One region of the Pseudaeromonas sharmana genome, then DNA from elsewhere that is predicted to be linked to it. Evidence: predicted binding sites of a transcription regulator. Region 1 holds the regulator's gene; each other region holds the start of a gene.
The links. The regulator sigma-54, encoded in region 1, starts transcription at its own class of promoters, with help from an activator protein. The targets are predictions, from matches to a motif close to TGGCACNGTTTTNGCTT.
Positions count from the first base shown of each region.

Region 2: a site for sigma-54 is predicted at 1,500-1,516, ahead of flgA (flagellar basal body P-ring formation chaperone FlgA). Genes of this name have one in related genera too.
Region 3: a site for sigma-54 is predicted at 1,866-1,882, ahead of flhA (flagellar biosynthesis protein FlhA). Genes of this name have one in related genera too.
Region 4: a site for sigma-54 is predicted at 1,673-1,689, ahead of flgF (flagellar basal-body rod protein FlgF). Genes of this name have one in related genera too.

Region 1 covers NZ_JBHSAF010000012.1:14,495-17,623, forward strand. The annotation lists gene lptA (lipopolysaccharide transport periplasmic protein LptA) at 1-384, shown strand, start outside; gene lptB (LPS export ABC transporter ATP-binding protein) at 384-1,109, shown strand; gene ACFOSS_RS09685 (RNA polymerase factor sigma-54) at 1,156-2,634, shown strand; gene hpf (ribosome hibernation promoting factor) at 2,657-2,944, shown strand; gene ptsN (PTS IIA-like nitrogen regulatory protein PtsN) at 2,953-3,129, shown strand, end outside.
Region 2 covers NZ_JBHSAF010000001.1:309,028-312,156, reverse strand. The annotation lists gene ACFOSS_RS01465 (CheR family methyltransferase) at 1-545, opposite strand, end outside; gene ACFOSS_RS01460 (chemotaxis protein CheV) at 567-1,478, opposite strand; gene flgA (flagellar basal body P-ring formation chaperone FlgA) at 1,653-2,339, shown strand; gene flgM (flagellar biosynthesis anti-sigma factor FlgM) at 2,429-2,758, shown strand; gene flgN (flagellar export chaperone FlgN) at 2,755-3,129, shown strand, end outside.
Region 3 covers NZ_JBHSAF010000001.1:368,420-371,548, forward strand. The annotation lists gene fliR (flagellar biosynthetic protein FliR) at 1-669, shown strand, start outside; gene flhB (flagellar biosynthesis protein FlhB) at 672-1,802, shown strand; gene flhA (flagellar biosynthesis protein FlhA) at 1,917-3,129, shown strand, end outside.
Region 4 covers NZ_JBHSAF010000001.1:313,749-316,877, forward strand. The annotation lists gene ACFOSS_RS01480 (flagellar hook assembly protein FlgD) at 1-256, shown strand, start outside; gene flgE (flagellar hook protein FlgE) at 285-1,577, shown strand; gene flgF (flagellar basal-body rod protein FlgF) at 1,727-2,473, shown strand; gene flgG (flagellar basal-body rod protein FlgG) at 2,490-3,129, shown strand, end outside.

The sequences.
Region 1 (3,129 bases):
CTCGACGATGTCGTCATCACTCAAGGCAGCATCCGCATCACCGCCAGTAAAGTCGAAGTCATTCGTCACGGTCAAAAAGGTGCCGAAGAGATGATCGCCTATGGCTCACCCGCCACCTTCTACCAGATCCTCGACAATGGCAAACCTGTCGAAGCTCAGGCCAAGCAACTTAGCTACAAACTGAAAGAAAAACTGGTCATTCTCAGTGGTAAGGCGCACCTGAAGCAGGAAGATAGCCAAGTCTCTGGTGACACCATCCGTTATGACATCCAGAAGCAGCAGATGGCAGCGGAGAGTAGTGGCAAGGGGTCGCGCGTCAAGACCATCTTCCTGCCTGACCAGATTCAGGAACAGGTCAACGATCAAAAGAAGGGGCAACAGTAATGTCATGCCTGAAGGCCGTCAGCCTGAAAAAAAGCTATAAGAGCAGAACCGTTGTCACCAATGTCAGCCTGCAGGTTGAAACGGGCCAAATTGTCGGCCTGCTCGGACCAAATGGTGCGGGTAAAACAACCTCGTTTTATATGATCGTCGGCCTGGTTCCGCAGGACGGTGGCGTGGTGACAATAGATGACCTGGATCTGACGCCGCTGCCGATGCATGAGCGCGCGCGCAGCGGTATCGGTTACCTTCCGCAAGAAGCCTCCATATTCCGGCGCCTCAGCGTCGAGCAGAATCTGATGGGCGTGCTCGAACTGCGACCCGATCTGTCCAAGGAAGAGCGCCGAGACAAAATGGAGTCCTTGCTCGAAGAATTTCATATTACCCATATCCGACAGAGCCTTGGCATGAGTCTCTCCGGTGGGGAGCGGCGCCGAGTGGAAATCGCTAGAGCTTTAGCTGCAGACCCTAGATTTATCCTGCTAGATGAACCTTTTGCTGGTGTTGATCCCATCTCGGTTATTGATATCAAACGTATCATCGAACATTTACGTGATCGTGGCCTTGGGGTATTAATTACCGATCATAACGTCCGAGAAACCTTGGATGTCTGCGAAAAAGCCTATATCGTCAGCCATGGTCAACTGATTGCCGAGGGCTCTCCGAAGGAGATACTGCGTAACGAACAGGTCAAGCAGGTTTATCTGGGTGAAGGCTTCACCCTGTGACAATAACGGACGCCAAACGATTAGCCGCAAGGAATAAACAACTCAGATGAAACCGACTCTTCAATTACGCTTGGGACAATCACTGGCCATGACGCCCCAGTTGCAGCAAGCCATTCGCTTGTTGCAACTTTCGACCCTGGAGCTCCAGCAGGAGATCCAGCAGGCGTTGGATGCCAATCCCCTGCTGGAAATGGAAGAGGGTGATGGTCTCGATGCGCTGCCATCAGAGCGCGAGAGTGACGCGTCAGAACAGCACGATGAATCTATTGATCACGATGAAAGTCAGCTCAGTACCAGCGAGGCGCTGAATCAGGAAAACATGCCTGAAGAGCTACCGATGGATACGACCTGGGATGAGGTCTATACCGCCGGGACACATCAATCCAGCGGCCTACCCGTTAACGACGATGAACCCGTTTATCAGGGCGAAACGACAGAGAGCCTACAAGATTATTTGCTGTGGCAAATGCATTTGACCCCATTCAGTGAACTGGATGCGGCTATCGCGCTGGCGATCATTGATGCAATCGATGAGTCTGGCTACCTGACAGTCAGCCTCGATGACATCCGCGAATCCGTGCATAACGATGACGTTGAAGTCGAGCTGGATGAGGTCGAAGCTGTCCTTAAACGCGTCCAGCATTTTGACCCTATCGGCGTCGCGGCGCGTTCGGTCCAGGAGTGCCTGCTCATCCAGTTAGGACAGTACCCGCATAGCACCCCATGGCTGAAGGAAGCCAAGCAGATACTACAGGAACACATGGACCTGCTGGGCAACCGAGATTACCGCAATTTGGCGCGCAAAATGCAGCTCAAAGAAGCCGATCTGAAAGAGGCACTGGATCTGATTCAGCAACTGGATCCCCGCCCCGGAAATAGCGTGCTGCAGGCAGAATCATCCTATGTGATCCCCGATGTCGCCGTTAGCAAAAAGCAGGGCCGCTGGATAGTGGAGCTTAATCCAGATGCCATGCCGAAAATTCGCATCAACGAAACCTATGCCGCCATGGCCCGCCATGCCCGGAACAGCAGCGATAGCCAATTTATTCGTTCTCACCTCCAAGAAGCAAAGTGGTTCATCAAGAGCCTGGAGAGTCGGAACGAGACCTTATTGAAAGTCGCCAACTGCATCGTCCAGCACCAGCAAGATTTTTTCGAATATGGTGAAGAAGCCATGAAACCCATGGTTCTTAACGATGTAGCCGAAGCAGTAGAGATGCATGAATCGACGATTTCACGGGTGACCACACAAAAATTCATGCATACCCCTCGCGGAATCTTCGAATTGAAGTACTTTTTCTCCAGTCACGTCAATACTGATAATGGAGGGGAGTGTTCTTCGACGGCGATTCGAGCGCTCATCAAGAAGCTAGTCGCAGCGGAGAACCCGGCAAAGCCGTTAAGCGATAGCAAGATCGCGGATTTGCTGACCGAGCAAGGTATCATGGTTGCCAGAAGAACCATTGCCAAATACCGTGAGTCTTTATCCATTCCCCCGTCAAGCCAACGTAAACGCCTGCTGTAGGGCAAACAATAAGGAAGACGTTATGCAAATCAATCTGTCCGGTCATCACATCGAAATTACTGAGCCGCTGCGTGATTTCGTGAACAGCAAGTTTTCAAAACTGGAGCGCCATTTCGAACAGATTAACAATGTCCAGGTCATCCTCACGGTTGAAAAGCTCAACCAGATTGCCGAAGCCAAATTGAATGTCAACGGCGGTGAAATTTTTGCCAACTCTCAGCACGAAGACATGTATGCCGCGATTGATACGCTGATTGACAAGCTGGATCGGCAGATCATTAAGCACAAAGAAAAACTAAACAGTAAGTAACCCTAATAATGTTAATTCAGGATTTCCTCAGCAGGGACTGCACCAAAAGTGCAGTCCCTTGTTCCAGCAAAAAACGCGCCATCGAGATGATCAGCGAACTGGCAGCTCAAAGGCTTGGCCTTGACGCGCAAGACCTCTTCGAGCGACTGCTTGCCCGCGAAAGAATGGGTAGTACCGGCATTGGC
Region 2 (3,129 bases), on a different contig from region 1:
TTGTCGCCACAAGGCTCGAAAAATTGACGCTTGCGTTCCGGAGACAGGCCTCGGGCCAGCGCCAGACTATCGTAAACGCCCTCCTTGCACTGATTGAGCATGGTGGGCGAAATATCGGTACCGATGATTTGTACCCCACCCGGCATGGTGCCCGGTTTCTTGATTTGTTGTTCCAGGGCTGTCATGGCGATGGAATACGGCTCCTGCCCGGAAGAGCTGGCGGCCGACCAGATCTTCAACGGACGACCAGCCTTACCCAGTTCGGGAAAGATCTTGTCTGTCAGCAGTTGAAACGGGTAAACATCCCGGAACCAGAGTGTCTCGTTGGTGGTCATCGCATCAACCACCGTCATTTTCAAATCCCGCTCGCGCGGATCCATGGCCCGCTTGATGAGATCGGAAAGGGTTGCCGCTCCAAACTGCCCCAGAAGGGGCGCCAGTCGGCTCTTGACCAGATACTGCTTATTGGCACCCAGAACGATACCGCTCTGGGCCTCCAAAAAGGCACTGAACTGTTTGTAAAGCTCTTCGGACAGTGTCTTCATTATAAATTCTGCATAAGTGGGTTACATCGCATCCTGAACCGCCTTGGCAAGTTCATCCGGGTTAAACTTGGCAATGAAGTTGTTGGCACCAACTTTCTGCACCATCGCCTGGTTAAAGACGCCACTCAGTGAGGTGTGCAAAATGATGTGCAGTCCACGCAGTGACGGATCATTGCGGATCTCGGCCGTCAGCGTGTAACCATCCATCTCCGGCATTTCAATATCGGATATCACCAACGCGACCTGCTCACTGATAGGCCCTTTCTTGGCCATATCCTGCAACAGATTCAACGCATCCTTGCCATCTTTGGCCAGCAGGCACTTCACACCAATGGCATTCAAAGCGCGTTCCACCTGCTTGCGTGCAACCGAAGAGTCATCCGCAACCAAAACCGGACGGCCATGGGGATCGTGATGCGCACTCTCCACCACCAGTTCCTTGCTCACTTCGGTATTCACCGGGGAGATTTCATCAAGGATCTTCTCGACATCCAGGATCTCGACCAGCTCACCATCCACTTCAGTGACGGCAGTCATGTAGTTGAAGCGGCCGGCGCCCTTGGGCGGAGGTAAAATGGCCTCCCAGTTCATATTGATGATGCGCTCGACGCTCCCCACCAAGAAGCCCTGCACAGAACGGTTGTACTCGGCGATGATGATGAAGCATTTGGTCAGATCAGCGATGGGACGGCCGCCTGTCGCCATACTCAAATCAATGACGGAAATGGTATGGCCACGAATATGAGCCACGCCACGCACGTAAGGATGCAGCTTCGGCATGATGGTCAGTTGCGGGCATTGCAATACCTCGCGGACCTTAAAGACGTTGATGCCAAAGCGTTGACGCCCATTAAGACGAAACAGCAGCAATTCGAGGCGGTTTTGTCCGACTAATTGGGTCAGCTGGTTCACTGAGTCCAGGATACTTGCCATAATTCTCTCCTGTGAGGCTATTGGCACCCTTTCTGCATAATTGCCGCTAGCAAGCCGCTTGTCGCGACTGTTAACTTTCATAAAGGATAACGGTAAAAACCGTATCATCCATTAACAGCAAGGATAGTACATTCTTATATGTCGTTATTTTGCTTTATCAGCAAGTACTTGAAAATGATTAGTCGCGTTTGTCTGATCTTGCCAACACTCCTGTTGAGCAAAACGTGTTTTGCTGCGACAGATGTCACGGCAGAACTACAGACCCAGGCGGAACAATTTGTTTATACACAGCTAGTTATCGATCCGACCAGCCAAGCGGAGGTGACCGCTTCGTCGATAGATAGCCGTCGCATACAGCATCCCTGTACCGGTCATATCACGCCAACATTGGCCGGCAATGGCGACATAAAACGCAACACCACGGTCAAGCTCAGCTGTGATGAAACACCGACATGGGAGATCTACGTGCCTGTTCGCGTGCGCATCCTCAAGCCGTTTGTCACCGTCAGCGAGCCCATCACCAAGAACACAGTGCTGACCGCCGGATTGCTCAAAGTGGATTTCATGGATGAAGTCATGCTGCGCGGTGACAACTTCACCGAGCCATCCCTGTTGGTGGGCAGTCGCAGCAAGCGGGATCTGAAGCCTGGACAACCAGTGCGCCAAAACCAGATTTGCGTGGTCTGCCGGGACGATACCGTAGCCATTGAAGCCAGCACTTCAGGGATTGCGATCTCAACCGCAGGCAAAGCCCTGCAAGATGGCAGTTTCGGTGATACCATCCGGGTACAAAATTTGCGTTCACAACGTGTCATATCCGCAACAGTCGAGGCCGTGGGGCGCGTACGTGTAAGGATGTAAAGTCAGGTTTCACTTTTTTCTAAAGTTTATCTGGCGATGGCCGATAGACTGGACAGAGGCAATTTCAGGCGAACAGAAGGTAGCTCATCATGGCCATCAACAACATCAGCAACCTGATGAACAACTCCCCTGGCAAGGTCGCTGGCAACAGCAGCAGCCAGCAGGGCAGTGGTACCCAGGCAACCAATAGCAGCACCACAGGCCAGGTCCCCGTTCGTCAGGACGCCGTCGTATTGACGGATCAAGCGCAGTCCCTGAATAAGTTGCAACAAAAAGTCAAGGATGCCCCCGGCTTCAATCAGAGCAAGGTCGAGTCCCTCAAAGCCGCGATAGAACGTGGTGAATACAAGGTTGACAGTGATCGACTGGCCAAGAAAATGGTCTCTCTGGAGTCGGAGCTGGAACAGCTATATAAATGAGTACCCTGACTGAGCTACTTCAATCGCAAGATACGCTTCTAGATGATCTCTATTCGCTGCTGGATCAGGAGTTCGCCCTGTTGCAGCAGCGTAATGCATTAGCCCTTCCTGATTTGGCAATCCAGAAACAATCCCTGTTACAGCAAATTCAGCAGCAGGATCAGTGCATCGCACAAGACCCGGAGCGTGAACGGCTGGCCGCCGATCTGGCACCGATGCGAGAGCAACTGGTCGACAAATTGCAACGCTGTCAGGAACGAAACGAAGTGAACGGCAAGCTGATCGAGATGAGCCTGACTTCCAACCGCCGCCTCGCCACTGTGTTGACGCAAATTCGTGACCGCAACAGCACCACTTACGACAACAAAGGC
Region 3 (3,129 bases), on a different contig from region 1:
ATCCGTGCCAAGCTGGGGTTTGTCATCACGCTGGCGATGGCGCCGATGTTGCCGCCGATGCCGGAGATCCCGTTATTCAGTCTGCAAAGCTGGCTCGTGGTGGCCCAGCAGGTGCTCATCGGGGTGGCTATCGGCTTTGCCACCCAGCTGCTCATCCAGAGTTTTGTCATTGCCGGCCAAGTCCTGGCCACCCAGAGCGGTTTGGGCTTCGCGTCGTTAGTGGATCCGATCAACGGTGGATCCACGCCCGTCATCGGCCAATTCTATCTGATGCTGGGAACCTTGATTTTCTTTGCCATCGATGGCCATCTGACCATGCTGCATCTGGTGAATCTGAGTTTCACCACCCTCCCGGTGTCGACCAGCGGGCTGGATATCACCGGCTTGCAGGCGCTGTTCTCGTTCATGACCATTATGTTTCAAATGGCACTTTCTGTGTCGTTGGCCTCGATCACGGCCATGCTATTGGTTAATTTTTCGTTCGGTGTCATGACCCGTGCCGCACCGCAGTTGAACATCTTCAGCATGGGCTTTGCCGTCAGCATGATATGTGGCTTGCTGGTGCTTTGGGTATCGCTGGGCGGCTTCATGGAGCATTTCCTGGCACATTGGCAACAGGTTCAGGCCTTGATCTGCGAGATCATTGGCACTGAATGTAGTGGAGGCTGACGATGGCTGAAGCAGATGGTCAGGAAAAGACAGAGGACCCCACAGGTAAACGCCTTTCCGATGCCAAGGCTAAAGGCCAGATCCCCCGATCCAAGGAGTTGGGTACGGCGCTGGTGCTGCTGGCGGGCGTCATTGGCCTGTATGTGACCGGTGCCGGCATCGGCAGTGCGCTGCTGGAGATCTGCAGGCGCAACTTTTCATTTAGCCGGGATGAAGTGTTCGATCCGGAAACCATGGAGTTGGCACTGAGTACGGATATTGCCAACCTGATCGTTCCGATGTCCGGCTGGTTTTTCATTCTGCTGCTGGCCGCCTTGATTGGCAACTTGCTGCTTGGAGGCTTCAATTTTAGCTCTGAAGCCATGATGCCGAAGTTTACCAAACTCAATCCGATTAACGGCTTGAAGCGAATGGTGGGCGTGCAGAGCCTGATCGAGTTGGTGAAATCCATCGGCAAGGTGACGTTTATTGCCCTGATGGTCTGGTGGCTGTTGACCAGCCAGTTGCCACATATTCTTGACCTCAGTCAGCGCCAGTTTCCCTACGCCATCTATGACGCTCTGGAGACCTGCCTGTGGATTGCCATCGGCATCTGTTGCGCTCTGGTGCCGATCGTGGCCATCGACGTTCCGTTCCAGAAGTGGCATCACAAGGAACAACTGAAGATGACCAAGCAGGAGGTCAAGGATGAATACAAAAACTCGGAAGGTAAGCCCGAGGTTAAGGGCCGCCTGCGGCGTATGCAATATGAGATGGCCAACCGCCGCATGATGGCGGAGGTGCCGAAGGCGGACGTGATCGTTACCAACCCGACGCATTATGCTGTCGCCTTGAAGTATGACAAGCAGCAGGGCAAGGCCCCGGTCGTGGTCGCCAAAGGGGTGGATGAAATAGCCATGATGATCCGTAACATCGGGACCGAATATGGTATTACCCAGGTTGCAGCCCCGCCGCTGGCGCGGGCTATCTTCCATACCACCAAGCTGGATAGTGAAATCCCCGAAGGGCTGTTCGTGGCGGTGGCGCAGGTATTGGCATATGTCTACCAGCTGCAGGCCTATCGCCAGGGGCGTGGCCAGGCACCGCACAAGTTAGCCGATGAGCTGCCGATTCCGGATGAGTTGCGTTATTGACGTCTTTTTGACGTCGATTTTCTGATACGAATCAAATTCCATCAAAATCAATGCATTAACCAATGGCTTGATTTTTGCTAGGCTGTAGGCACTGCAGTTTTAGGTGCGTTCGCCATGGAATTGAAAGCCACATTAGCCTCCCTGGGGCAAGTCAAGAGCCTGCTGACGAAAGGGGTGGGGACACCGTTACTGGTGCTGGCCTCCCTTGGCATGGTGGTGCTGCCGATGCCGCCGTTCCTGCTGGACATCCTGTTCACGTTCAATATTGCGCTGGCCATGGTTGTGTTGCTGGTTGCCATCTATTCCCGACGGCCTCTGGATTTTGCGGCGTTCCCGACCATCTTGCTGGTGGCCACCTTGCTGCGTCTTGCCCTGAACGTGGCGTCGACGCGGGTGGTGTTGCTGGAAGGTCACAATGGTCCTGGGGCGGCAGGGCATGTGATCGAGGCGTTCGGTAATGTGGTCATCGGCGGTAACTATGCCGTCGGCCTCATCGTCTTCATCATCCTGATGATCATCAACTTTGTGGTGGTTACCAAGGGCGCCGGGCGGATATCAGAAGTCAGCGCCCGTTTCACCCTGGATGCCATGCCGGGTAAGCAGATGGCGATCGATGCCGATTTGAATGCCGGCCTGATCAACCAGGAAGAGGCGAAGCGGCGGCGTCAGGAGGTGACTGCCGAAGCGGATTTCTACGGCTCCATGGATGGTGCATCCAAGTTTGTTAAAGGTGATGCCATCGCCGGCATCATGATCCTGTTCATCAATATTATCGGTGGTTTCATCATCGGCATGGCCCAGCATGGCCTGGCGTTTGGTGATGCCACGCGGATCTATACCTTGCTGACCATCGGTGATGGTCTGGTTGCCCAGATCCCGTCGCTGTTGTTGTCTATAGCGGCGGCCATCATAGTGACACGGCAAAACGCCGATCAGGATATGGGGAAAGTGGTGCTGGGGCAGATGTTCGACGACCCCAAATCGCTGGCTATCACATCAGGCGTGCTGACCATCATGGGCTTAGTGCCAGGCATGCCTCATCTGGCATTTTTAAGCCTGGCCGCCCTGTCGGGTGGCGGTACCTGGTGGATCTACCGACGCAACCGACAGAAGAAGAACGCGCAGCTGGCCAAGCTCAATGCGCCGGTGGAAAGCAGTGCACCACAGGAACAGCATAAGGATTTGAGCTGGGATGATGTCAGCCCGGTGGACGTCATTGGCCTGGAGGTGGGTTACCGTCTGATTCCAATGGTGGATCGCAGTCAGGGTGGGGCCTTGCTCAATCGCATCAAGGGGGTGCGCAAGAAGCTATCCCAGGAGCTGGGCT
Region 4 (3,129 bases), on a different contig from region 1:
GTCGATGTCCGGCGACTATACGGGCAACGTCCCCTTCTCATGGGATGGCAAGGACAGCGATGGCAATCCTGTGGCAGATGGGAAATATACCGTCAAGGTTAACGGTTTGGTGGATGGCAAGAGCCAGGATCTTTCTGCGTTGGTCTATGGCAAGGTCAGCAGTGTCACACTGGGCACCTCATCAACAGCGACCACATTGAATATCAACGGTTTGGGCTCCATCGAGCTCAGCAAGATTCTCGAAGTTACCAGTTAATTTCAGCGGCGAACGCGAAGGAGCGATTATGTCATTCAATATTGCACTGAGCGGGCTCAACGCCTCGCAAAAGCAACTCGACGTCACGGCTAACAACATTGCCAACGTCAATACGACCGGCTTCAAGGGCTCGCGGGCCGAATTTTCCGATGTCTACTCCAGCTCGGTGTTTGCCAATGCCAAAACTGTCGTCGGAAACGGTGTGCAAACTGCCGCGGTAACCCAGCAGTTTCACCAAGGTGCGCTGCAGAGTACCAACAGTGCGCTGGATCTGGCGATTAAGGGCGAAGGCTTCTTTGTCACCTCGGGCGCCTTGACCAGCCAGGACAGAACCTACACCCGTGCCGGGGCATTCCAGATCAATGATGATGGTTATGTCACGACGTCTCAGGGGCAGTATCTGCAGGTCTACCAGGTCAACGATGATGGTACGCCCAAAGCGGTGAGTCTCGATTCAACTCAGGCATTGCAGATCCCGTCTGTGGCCGGGAAGCCGACTGCGACGACCAAGGTCAATGAAAGTCTCAATCTGCCTGCCAATGGCACGGCCGTGGATCCGGCAAACTTCGACCCGACGGATTCCGATACCTACACCTCCTCTACTTCGGTGGTGATCTATGACTCGTTAGGTCAATCCCATACCGTCACCCAGTACTTTATGAAGGATTCTACGGCCACCACCAACCCGAATACCTGGCGTCTGGTGACCTATGTCGACAATCAGGCGGTAGATATCAATGGCGGCACTGGCACACCGGCAGGGGCTGTGCTGGAGTTTGATACCCAGGGCGCGCTGACTTCGCAAACCCCGGCCACCATTACCACAGAGGCGTTGGGTACGCCTGGCGCCGGGGTCATCACCAATGGTGCGGATGGGACCCAGACCTTCTCCATCGATTTTGACACCATCACCCAGTATGCGTCGGCATTCTCCGTCAGCAGTCTGTCGCAGGATGGTTCCACCGTCGGACAATTGACGAACGTCGATATCGGTTCCGATGGTCTGGTTGCGGCCACCTATAGCAATGGCACCACGGTGAACCTGGGGATGGTGGCGATGGCGAAGTTCTCCAACCCGCAGGGGCTGACACAGATTGGCGATACCTCCTGGAAGGCTTCGCTGGCTTCAGGGGAGGCGGTGCCATCGCAGGCCGGGATTGGGACAGTGGGGAGCATCCAGTCCTCGGCGCTGGAAGCATCGAACACCAATTTGTCTTCTGAGCTTGTCGATCTCATCACGGCACAGCGTAACTACCAGGCGAACTCTCGGGCACTGGAAGTCAATAGTACGTTGCAGCAGACGATCCTGCAGATCCGTTAATCCCGACGAAAAAAGAGGCGGCCTTGAGCCGCCTTTCTTTTTAATTCAATAAGTTAAATCCAACTCCTTTCGCTGTTCACGCTTTGCTCAAAGAGTGGCACGCCCATTGCATTATCTGGCTAAAGTCACCTTTTTGACTGGAGACAGACATGGATCACCTGCTTTACATCGCCATGTCGGGGGCCAAGGAAAACATGAATAGCCTGGCCGTCCGCAGCAACAATCTGGCCAATGCCAACACGGTCGGTTTCAAGGCCGATCTCGAGCAAGCCAGATCGATGCAAGTCTACGGTGAAGGATTGCCGAGCCGGGTGTTTGCGCTGACCGAAAGCCCGGGACAGCGTATGGAGGCCGGAGCCCTGATGACCACTGGCCGCGATCTGGATGTCGCGGTGCAGGGGAACGGCATGATGGTGGTTCAGGATGGCGAAGGCAAAGAGGCGTTCACCCGTATGGGCAGCCTGCGTGTGTCTCCTCTCGGCGTCCTGGAGACCACCAATGGCCTCAGCATCCTGGATGAGTCGGGACAGCCGATCGTGCTGCCATTACCGATGGAAAAGGTTGAGATCAATCAGGATGGTACCGTCGTCGGTCGCCCCGAAGGCGCCGCGCCGGACACCATTGAGGAATACCAGCGCATCAAGCTGGTCAATCCGGATACCCGGGCCTTGTCCAAGGGGACGGACGGTTTGTTCCGTCGTGCCGATGGCCAGGCCGAGCAGGCTGATGCAGGCGTGCGCCTGATGAGCGGTGCGCTCGAGGGCAGCAATGTCAATGTGGTTGATGAAATGACCAACCTGATCCGCCTGCAACGGCAGTTCGATACCCAGGTCAAGCTGATGCAGACCGCCGAAAAGAATGACGAAGTGCAGAACCAACTGCTGCGACTGAGTTAAGGACGAGGAGAAGATTATGATTCCCGCTTTGTGGATTAGTAAAACCGGCCTGGATGCCCAGCAGACCAATATCTCTGTGGCGTCTAACAACCTGGCCAACGCCTCGACTGTCGGTTTCAAGAAAGGCCGCGCTGTGTTTGAGGACCTATTGTACCAGAACGTTCATCAACCGGGTGGCCGCTCCTCAGCCGATACGACGCTGCCGTCCGGTCTGATGCTGGGTGCCGGTACCAAGGTGGTCGCAACACAGAAAAGCTTTACCCAGGGCGATGTGCAGACGACCGACAATGCGCTGGATGTGATGATTGAAGGGCGAGGCTTTTTTGAAGTCCAGATGCCGGATGGCACTACCTCTTATACCCGGAATGGTCAATTTGCGCTCAACTCTGAAGGCACTCTGGTGACATCGGGTATGGGTTATCCGGTACAGCCGGAGATCCAGATCCCTCAGGATGCTGAAAGCGTCACGGTTGGTGGTGATGGCCAGGTCTCGGTGAAGATTACCGGTCAGGCCGAAAGCCAGGTGATTGGGCAATTGACGGTGACTGACTTTGTCAACCCGGCAGGGTTACAACCGGTTGGCGAGAACCTCTATGTCGAGACACAGTCCAGTGGTGCTCCGCTGCAAGGGGTCGCCGGAGCCGACGGCCTCGGTA